3 regions of the Streptomyces sp. NPDC047869 genome follow, and region 2 is predicted to be linked to each of the others. Evidence: riboswitches for the same ligand, from Rfam matches in the RefSeq annotation. Region 2 holds a riboswitch; each other region holds the start of a gene.

Region 1 (3,265 bases), on a different contig from region 2:
GCCACCTCGTCGGGGTCGGTGCCCGGCCGGATGATGTCGTTGCCGCCCGCACAGAAGGAGACGAGGTCCGGGGCCAGTTCGACGGCCCTCGGGAGCTGGTGCTCGACGATCTGGTCGAGCAGCTTCCCGCGGACCGCGAGGTTGGTGTACTTGAAGTCGCCCTCGGGCCGCCGGTCGGCGAGCAGGACCGCGAACCGGTCGGCCCAGCCGACGAACGCCCCGTCGGGCCCGGGGTCGCCGACGCCCTCGGTGAAGCTGTCCCCCACCGCCACGTACGACCCGATCACTGATGTGTTGTCACTCTTCGAATCGTCTGCCACGTCGGACCATGATTCACCTTCGGATGTGACTTACGCGACCGTAGGCAGGGGTTGACGAGCGGTGAGATGAGACACCCTTAAAGAAATTGCCAACCCAGGAATACGGCCGGTACGGGGACCGTCCGGACACACCGAAGGCCGGACCCGGGGATCGGGGGTCCGGCCTTCGGAGGCGTGTCAGGCAGGTGGGCGTGAGGAGCGTGTCCCTCGGCGCCGGTGGCTCAGAGGGCGACGCCGTGCGAGCGGAGGTAGGCGACCGGGTCCACGTCCGAGCCGTAGTTCGGCGTGGTGCGGATCTCGAAGTGCAGGTGCGGGCCGGTCACGTTGCCGGTGGCGCCGGAAAGGCCGACCTGCTGGCCCGGGGTCACCGTCTGACCGGCCGACACCGAGAGCTGCGAGAGGTGGGCGTACTGGGCGTAGTAGCCGTCGTTCAGCTTGATGACGACCTGGTTGCCGTACGCGCCGCCCCAGCCGGCGGAGACGACGGTGCCGGCGCCGACGGCCTTGAGGGAGGTGCCGGTGGGGACGACGAAGTCGACGCCCGTGTGGTAGCCGCTGGACCACATGCTGCCCGCCACGTGGTACGCGGTGCCGACGGTGGGCGCGGCGACCGGGAGGGTGTAGCCGGTGGCGGGGGCCGCCTCGGCGGCCTGGGTGGCCTGGGTGGCCTGGGTGGCCTGGGCCACCGGGGACGCCTGGGCCAACGGAGACGCCTGGGTGGCGGGGGTCGCCCGGGCGGTCTTCGCCGGCGCCTCCGCCCGGGCCTTCGAAGGCTGCGCGGGGGCGGGGGACTCGGCGCGGGTGGGGGCGGCGGCCTTCTTGCCGAGCGACAGCTTCAGACCCGGGTGGATCAGGGCCGGATTCTCGCCGACGGCCTGCCGGTTGTCCGCGTAGAGCCGGTGCCAGCCCCCGCTCACGTGCTGCTCGCCGGCGATCTTCGCGAGGCAGTCGCCGGACTTCACCGTGTAGGTGCGAACGCCAATGGCCTGCTGCGCGGCGGTCTTCCCGGCCGCCGTCTTCGCCACGGACTGCACGGTCTTTCCGGAGACGGGCTGCGCGGTGGCGGCGTGCGCTCCGGTGGCACCCAGCAGGGGCAGGGCCAGTGCGGCACCGCCGGTTCCGGCGACGGCGACGGAACGGGTGAAACGCTGGGTCTTGGGACGGCGGTGCTTACCCTTCGCGGGCATGACGCATTCCTCTCCGGCGCCTGCGAGGTGAGCTGTCGGGTTCGGGCTGGAGCTGCCCGGCCGCGCGGTGCGCGGCTGCACCCCGAGCCTGTCGCGGAGACCGGGACAGGCAGTCGTACCTGGCGGGTCCCCCGCTCCTGCCGCGCACGGGTCATGTGTGTGGGACTCCGGGCGGCGGCAGGATTCGGCGTTCCGTCCGGATTGATGGCGAACGTAAGCGAGCCCGACGCACGGAAACAAGCGACCGATTCCCGGCGTTCAGGTGCCAGAAGATCCAAATGGGAAATTCGTGGTCACGGTGCGTGAATTCGCACCCGCGCGGTCGAGTCAATTTCCCGTATTCGCTTGGGCATTAGGTGGACATGACGAACAGCGGACGGTCACGGTTATGACGCTCCTCACGCCCCGCTGCCCCAGGCGCCTTTATTCCACACCTAGTTGGAATGAACGGGCCACTCAGGACATAAGGGTCAGATGCGACACAGACGGAGAACTGCCGCATCCAGGTCGCCGCGCAGCCCGGTCGGCAGTCCGTGGTGCAGCAGAACGGCACCTCTGTGAACTTCGCCCGTTTCGCGGCATTCGTACGATGCCGTCGGGTCGAGTCCGCGCAGTCGTACGCGCGGTACCGGCTCTCCGTAGCTCTGCGTCTGGAGCCAGGCCAGGACCACCGCCTCGTCCCCGAGCACGTACTGGACGGCGCTCAGGCCGCCCGTCGGGGGCCGCAGCCGGTACAGGTCGCCGCGCTGGACGAGCGGCCGGATCTCCTTGTAGAGGGCCACCCACTCCCTGGCTTCGGCCAGTTCCTCGTCGGTCCACTCGGTGAGGTCGCCGCCGATACCGAGCACACCCGCCATGGAGCTGACGAACCGGAAGCGCAGGGCGCTGATCCTGCCGTTGAGCTGGGTGTTCGGGCTGTCGGTGACCCAGGCCGCCATCACGCGCGCGGGGTGGATCTGGCTGAAGCCGTGCTGGATGGCGAGCCGGTCCAGCGGGTCGGTGTTGTCGGAGGTCCACACCTGGTCGGTGCGGCTCAGCACACCGAGGTCGATCCGGCCGCCGCCCCCTGAGCAGGACTCGAAGGCGACCCGGGGGTGGGCGGCGCGCAGCCGGTCCAGCAGGGCGTACAGCGCGCGGACGTGGTCGACCCACAGGCGCTGCGGGTACGGCTCCCCCGGCCAGCCGGCGTCGGTGAAGCAGCGGTTGAAGTCCCACTTCACATAGTCGATCGGGGCGCCGGACAGCAGGGCGTCCAGCCGCTCCCACAGGTACTCCTGGACGTCCTCCCGGGCGAGGTTGAGGACGAGTTGGTTGCGCAGTTCCGTCCGCCTGCGGCCCGGCTGGTACTGCACCCAGTCGGGGTGGGCCCGGTACAGGTCGCTGTCCGGGTTGACCATCTCGGGCTCGACCCAGACACCGAACCGCATGCCGAGGCCGTGCACCTGGTCCGCCAGGGGCCCGAGGCCGTGCGGGAACCGGTCGGGGTTGGGGGTCCAGTCCCCGAGCCCGGCCCGGTCGCTGGTGCGGGCCCCGAACCAGCCGTCGTCGACGACGAACAGCTCGACGCCGATGCCGGCCGCGCGCCGGGCGAGCGCCGCCTGCCGCTCCTCGGAGATGTCGAAGAACGTCGCCTCCCAGGAGTTGAACAGCACCGGCCGGTCCCGCTCGGCGTCCGGGATCACATGCGCACGCTGGTAGGCGTGCCAGGTCCGGCTGGCCCCGCCGAAGCCACCGTCGCTCCACAGGCCCGCGAAGACG
Region 2 (3,265 bases):
GTCGAGCAGCTCGCACAGCGCGATGTCCTCGGGCAGCCCCAGCCGGGCCGCGCGCTCGCGCAGCCGGAGCACGGGCAGCGTCGGGATACCCTCGCGCAGGTCGGTCCCCGGGGTCTTGCCGGACTCGTGCGAGTCGGAGGCGATGTCCAGGACGTCGTCGGCGAGCTGGAAGGCGACTCCGAGCCGTTCGCCGTACTGGGTGAGCACGTCGACGACCGTCTCGTCGGCGCCGGACATCATCGCGCCGAACCGGCAGGAGACCGCCACCAGGGAGCCGGTCTTGCCGCCCAGCACGTCCAGGTAGTGCTCGACCGGGTCGCGGCCGTCCGAGGGGCCCGCGGTCTCCAGGATCTGGCCGGTGACCAGCCGCTCGAACGCGAGGGCCTGGACCCGGACCGCCTCGGGACCGAGGTCGGCGAGGATCTGGGAGGCGCGGGCGAAGAGGAAGTCGCCGGTGAGGACCGCGACGGAGTTTCCCCAGCGCGTGTTGGCGCTGTCCACCCCGCGCCGCACGGACGCCTCGTCCATGACGTCGTCGTGGTACAGCGTGGCCAGGTGGGTCAGCTCCACGACCACGGCCGACGGCACGATGCCGGGCGCGTACGGGTCCCCGAACTGCGCCGCGAGCATCACGAGGAGCGGCCGGAACCGCTTCCCGCCGGCCCGGACGAGGTGCTGCGCGGCCTCCGTGATGAACGGGACCTCGCTCTTGGTGGCCTCGAGCAAGCCTTCCTCGACAGCCGTCAATCCGGCCTGGACATCGGCTTCCAGAGCCTGGTCCCGCACGCTCAGCCCGAACGGCCCGACGACGGTCACGAGGGGTCTCCTGTCTGCTGGTGTCTGCTGGCGATTACACGGTTTGTCGATAGGTCGCTGCCCTCACTCAAGTCAGCGTATCCGGTCCTGTTTCGATCACCGAGGGCGCCCACCGGTCCGGCACGGACGGCATCGGACCACGATCGGCGCACTGCCGACCACCCGATAATACGGACATTAAGCGCCTTAATGCACCTTTTACGACGCGCAGCAAATCAGCCACGGGGTATCCGGCGGGGCCCTCACCCTCCGGTTCACCCTCACCGCCAAATCCCCCATGTCTGATTTGGAATACTTTGCTATTTCGTGAATTGGGTCACGCGCCCCCGTCCGGCCGCCCGACCCGGCCACCACCCGTTCTCCCTTGCGTCATCGGCCAGTTGAACATTGGCAGCCGCAAAGGATCAAGTACCCAAATCGGAACAGAACAAGGTCAACTTGGCTTTTACGTGAATCCGACACTTGTTCCGGACATGTGCTCTCGCATACGTTCCGGCCAGTCGAGCGGAACGCCGAATCCTGCCGCCGCCCGACACCACCCATCGACGAACTCATTCGTACGGCAGGAGCGGGGGACCCAGGTAAGTTCGCCGGACCGGACGACGCGTGTCGTCACCGGAACGGCAAGGGGTTAAGTCGTGCCGCCTCGGGGGCGGCACGGCCGGGCACCTCCCCGCCCGAACCCGACAGCTCACCTCGCAGGCGACGGAGAGGAACTTCCCCATGCCTGCTGCCGCCCAGCCCCGCCGCGTCCGCACCAGCCGCCTCGTCCGCAGGCTCGCCGTCCTCGGCACCGGCGCCGCCGTGCTCGCCCTTCCGGTCGCCGGTGCGACCAGCGCCTCCGCGGCCGACTCCGCCGGCTCGACCGGGACCACCCTCGCCGGGTACCCGAACAACCTCGACGGCTGGATCCGCGAGTCCCTCGCGATCATGGCGGAGAAGCACATCCCGGGCACCTACAACGGCATTCACCGCAACATCATCCGCGAGTCCTCGGGCAACCCGCGCGCCATCAACCTGTGGGACTCCAACGCCGCCAAGGGCATCCCGTCCAAGGGCCTGCTCCAGGTGATCGACCCGACCTTCAACACCTACCACGTGGCCGGAACGGCGTTCGACCCCTACGACCCGGTCGCGAACATCACGGCCGCCTGCAACTACGCGGCCGCCCGCTACGGGTCGATCGACAACGTCAACGGCGCCTACTGACCGGCACCCGTGGGGGGCGCCACCTGACCGGCGCCCCCCACGGGCCGCTGTTCGCGTCCCGGTCAGCCGGCCGTGAACAGTCCTTCGAGGACGACGGCGACGCCGTCGTCCTCGTTCGACGTCGTGACCTCGTCCGCGACCGCCTTGAGTTCGGGGTGGGCATTGGCCATGGCGACACCGCGGCCCGCCCAGTCGAACATGGGGATGTCATTGGGCATGTCGCCGAAGGCCAGGGCCTGTTCGGCGGTGATCCCCAGATGGCCGGCGGCGAGCGCGAGCCCGGTCGCCTTGGTGACCCCGCACGGCTGGAGTTCCACCGTGCCCGGCCCCGACATGGTGACCGTGGCCAGCGAGCCCACCGCCGCGCGCGCGGTCGCCGCCAACTCGTCGTCCGACAGCGTGTGATGGCGCAGCAGCACCTTGCTGATGGGCTCGCGCCACAGGTCGTCCCGCCGGCCGACCCGCACGGCGGGCAGCGTCGGGTGGGGCATCAGATACCCGGGCTCGATCAGCGTGAGCCCGTCCACGCCGTCCTGGTCGACGGCCGCGAAGACCTGCCCCACCTCGGCCTCGATCTTGCCGAGCGCCGTCTCCGCCAGTTCCCGGTCCAGCCGCACCGACCACAGCAGGCGGCCGGTGCCGGCGTCGTAGACCTGCGCCCCCTGCCCGCACACCGCGAGCCCCGTGCAGCCGAGGGCGGCCAGGAGCGGCCGCACGCGGGGGGCCGGCCGGCCCGTCACCACCAGGTGCCGGGCACCGGCCCTCCTCACCCGCTCCAGCGCGGCGAGTGACCGGTCGGAGACGGTGTCGTCGCCGCGCAGCAGCGTCCCGTCCAGGTCGGTGGCGATCAGTGCGTACGGGGGAGGTGCGGCCATGATCAGAGAATACGGACCGCACGCCCAGCCGACTCACCCGGTTCTCGCCGGACTTGAGGTCCGGCCGTGAGCCTCTTCCCGGTCTCAGCCGTGGGCCGCGGCCAGGTGCTTCACCAGACGCGGTGAGGCGAACTCCGTGCCGCACACGAAGCGCATCACCGGGCCGTAGGAGGACGCCGCGGGAAGTCCGGTGAAGTACAGGCCGGGGACGGAGGAGACGTAGCCGGCGCCGAGCCTCGGGGCGCCCCGGCTCACCACCAGGCGGGTGCGCAGTCCGTGCCCGAGGAAGTCCATCGCGGCGATGTCCACGCGGTAGCCGGTGGCCGCCACGACGTGATCGGCGGCCAGCCGCTCGACGCGGCCGC
Region 3 (3,265 bases), on a different contig from region 2:
GCAGGATCGTCGTCGCGTTCGGGTAGTCCTCCTCGAACTGGAGGATGTTGCGGATCGTCGCACCCCGGAAGGCGTAGATCGACTGGTCCGCGTCACCCACCACGCAGAGTTCGGCGGGCGGCAGGTCGGGCTCGCCGGGCGGTACGTCCTCGTCGTGCCTCCCGGTGCCCACCAGTTCCCGTACGAGGGCGTACTGGGCGTGGTTGGTGTCCTGGTACTCGTCGACCATGACGTGCCGGAACCGGCGGCGGTAGTGCTCGGCGACGTCCGGGAAGGCGCGCAGCAGGTTGACCGTCGTCATGATCAGGTCGTCGAAGTCCAGCGCGTTGGCCTCGCGCAGCCGTGACTGGTAGAGCGCGTAGGCCTGGGCGAGGGTCTTCTCGAAGCCGTCGGTGGCCTGGGCGGCGAAGTCCTCCTCGTCGATCAGCTCGTTCTTCAGGTTGCTGATCTTGGCGCTGAAGGACTTCGGCGGGAAGCGCTTGGGGTCGAGGTCGAGGTCGAGGTCGCGGCAGACCAGGGCCATCAGGCGCTTGGAGTCGGCGGCGTCGTAGATCGAGAAGGACGACGTGAAACCGAGCCTCTTGGACTCGCGCCGCAGGATGCGCACGCACGCGCTGTGGAAGGTCATCACCCACATCGCGCCGGCGCGCGGGCCGACGAGCTGCTCGACCCGCTCCTTCATCTCGCCCGCGGCCTTGTTGGTGAAGGTGATCGCGAGGATCTGGCCCGGGTGCACGTTCCGCGCGGCGAGGAGGTGGGCGATGCGGTGGGTGAGCACGCGGGTCTTCCCGGAGCCCGCGCCGGCCACGATGAGCAGCGGCGAGCCGGCGTGGACCACCGCGGCGCGCTGGTTGTCGTTCAGCCCCCGCAGCAGCGCGTCCGGGTCGATCACGGGACGCGGGGCGCCGTCGCGGTAGTGGGTGTCCCGGTCCGGCGGCACGTCGAACTTCCCGCCGAACAGATCGTCCGGAAGGGGCTCCGGAGCGTGATCGTCCTCGGGCGGCGGCGGGGGCTCCTCCGCGTGCCCGCGAGGGGCCTGGAGGTCCGCCAGGAAGCTGTCGTCAAAGAGGCTGCTCATCGCTCTACGAGTTTAGGGGGCCGCACCGACAACCGGTCCCGGCACCGGAAAGTCGGCACCCGTGAGGTCCGCGACAGGACACGGCAGCGGCACGTCGGCCATCGCGCCACGGCTGCGGCCGAACTCCTCACACTGCGGAAGCGCCTTGTCACGCCCGTATGAAACCGGCCCCGGGTCACGGAAATGTATCGGACATATGGCACAGCAACCTTCACAGGAGTCACACGAGTTGGCTAGGTTGCCGTCAGGCCGCACGACCCCTACCGGCGAACCTCGCCGGGCCGCGCGGCCTCCGCCGAGTCCGGTGCGCCCCTTCGCGGCGACCGGAGCCGGGGACCCACCGATCCCGGGGTGAATCGGCCGACTCCCGCCCGGGACGACGCCGTAGGGCAACCCTTCCGAACCACCCGCCCGAACCCGACAGCTAACCCGGTAGGCGGCACGTTGGAAGGAGTCGCCACCCTTGGCGTCGCACCGCAAGCCGGGTCCCCCGGGGACCCGCGGGACGGGCATCCGCACCCCCGTCCTGGCCACCGCCGCCCTCACCTCCGTGGCCGTCCTGTCCCAGACGGCCGGGGCCGCTTCGGCCTCCGCCTCCTCCGCGGGCGATGGCAGGCCGAGCGTGGAGGAGGTCGAGAAGAAGATCGACGAGCTGTACCGCAGAGCGGACCCGGAGGAGGAGCCCGCGGCCGTGCAGCGGGCTCGCGCCGAGGCCCCGCGCGCGGAGGCCGTCCGGCGTCCGGGCCTGTTCACGAAGGCCCGCGAGGGGCTGGCCCCGTTCGCCGCCGCTCCCGAGACGGCCGGCTCACTGCTCGCGGAGTACCCGGATGACCACTTCGCCCAGAGCCGGCTGATGAACCGGCTGGCCTCCCGGGTGAAGGGCGCGGCCGGGCGCGGGAAGGCTCCCAGGGCCCCCGAGGCGCCGGCCGCCGCACAGTACGACGTGAAGACGGCCAAGGCGGCCGTCCAGCACAAGCTCGCCACCGCGCGCGAGCTGCTGTCCCGGCTGACGGCTCCGGTTCCGGATCAGGCTCCGGCTCCGGCTCCGGTCCCGGTCGCGGATCCGGCTTCGCTCCTTGCCCCGGACCCGGTGCTGACGTCGGCCCCGGCTCTGGCCTCGGTCGCGGCTCCGCCCTCGGCCGGGGCCCCGCACTCGGCCCCGGCTCCCTCTTCGGTCCCGGCCCGGGCCCCGGAGCGGCCGCGGTCCGCGGCGCGGCCGGTGAGCGTGCCGCCCATCGCCCCGCCGGCCCCTGTCACCAAGGCCGAGAAGGCGATCGCCTTCGCCCGCGCCCAGATCGGCAAGCCGTACGTCTCAGGTGCCAGCGGGCCCGGCTCCTACGACTGCTCCGGCCTCACCCAGGCCGCCTGGAAGGCCGCCGGCGTCACCCTGCCGCGTGCCGCGCGTGACCAGGCCGGCATGGGCACCGCGATCCCGCTCGCCGAGGCGCGCCCGGGTGACCTGGTCTTCTTCCACGACGACAGCAGCCATGTGGGCCTGTGCACGGGAGCCGGGACGATGATCCATGCCCCGCGCCCCGGTGCGTATGTGCGCGAGGAGCCGGTCCACCTGGCGGGCGAGTCGGTCGTTCACCGGGTGGTGCGGCCGGCCTGACGGTGCTCTTTTCGGGCTCCACGCGCGTGTGCCCCGCGAGCGCCGGCGCCGCCGCTCCCTAGCATCGGGCGCATGTCCATACCCGGCTTCACTGGTCTGCGTACGTGGTGGGCGGGGCGTCCGTCGGCGGCGGGGGCCGCCGTCATGGCGAGCGGCATCGTGTCGGTGGGCCTGCATCTGACCGGTCCCGAGACGGTGTCGCTCGTCTTCCTGTGGCTGGCCTGCCTCGCCTGGCTGGCGCTCGCCGCCGACTTCGCCGTACGGCTGGTGACGCAGCGGCCGCGTTGGCTGGCCGAGGCGAAGAGCCCCGGCGCGCTCTCCGCGGTCGCCGCCACGACGGTGGTCGGCACCCGGTTCTCGCTGCTCGGCCGGCAGAGCCTGGCCGAGGCCGCCCTGGCACTGGCGGTTCTGCTGTGGCCGTTGCTGCTGCTTCTCGTCGTACGGCACTGGGGACGGCGCATGCCGGGGGCGGTGTTCCTGTGTTGTGTGGCCACACAGGGGCTGGCAGTGCTGGCGGCCACCCTGGCCGCGGCGGAGACGACGGCATGGCTCGCGCGCGCCGCACTGGTGCTGTT

The links. Region 2 has a riboswitch for cyclic di-AMP ahead of AB0924_RS20980 (transglycosylase SLT domain-containing protein). Riboswitches for the same ligand answer to the same signal wherever they lie in the genome.
Region 1: it holds a riboswitch for cyclic di-AMP, as region 2 does, so the genes downstream of both, AB0924_RS23320 (peptidoglycan DD-metalloendopeptidase family protein) here and AB0924_RS20980 (transglycosylase SLT domain-containing protein) in region 2, are expected to answer to the same signal.
Region 3: it holds a riboswitch for cyclic di-AMP, as region 2 does, so the genes downstream of both, AB0924_RS13270 (C40 family peptidase) here and AB0924_RS20980 (transglycosylase SLT domain-containing protein) in region 2, are expected to answer to the same signal.

The regions. Positions count from the first base shown of each region.
Region 1 is NZ_JBEYRK010000018.1:105,094-108,358, reverse strand. Features, by position in the region: gene AB0924_RS23325 (SGNH/GDSL hydrolase family protein) at 1-287, opposite strand, end outside; gene AB0924_RS23320 (peptidoglycan DD-metalloendopeptidase family protein) at 542-1,507, opposite strand; cyclic di-AMP (ydaO/yuaA leader) riboswitch at 1,512-1,707, opposite strand; gene AB0924_RS23315 (alpha-galactosidase) at 1,978-3,265, opposite strand, start outside.
Region 2 is NZ_JBEYRK010000015.1:145,748-149,012, reverse strand. Features, by position in the region: gene AB0924_RS20985 (polyprenyl synthetase family protein) at 1-816, opposite strand, end outside; cyclic di-AMP (ydaO/yuaA leader) riboswitch at 1,350-1,536, shown strand; gene AB0924_RS20980 (transglycosylase SLT domain-containing protein) at 1,540-2,025, shown strand; gene AB0924_RS20975 (Cof-type HAD-IIB family hydrolase) at 2,088-2,900, opposite strand; gene AB0924_RS20970 (FAD-dependent oxidoreductase) at 2,985-3,265, opposite strand, start outside.
Region 3 is NZ_JBEYRK010000008.1:115,172-118,436, forward strand. Features, by position in the region: gene pcrA (DNA helicase PcrA) at 1-1,078, opposite strand, end outside; cyclic di-AMP (ydaO/yuaA leader) riboswitch at 1,376-1,534, shown strand; gene AB0924_RS13270 (C40 family peptidase) at 1,542-2,690, shown strand; gene AB0924_RS13275 (tellurite resistance/C4-dicarboxylate transporter family protein) at 2,763-3,265, shown strand, end outside.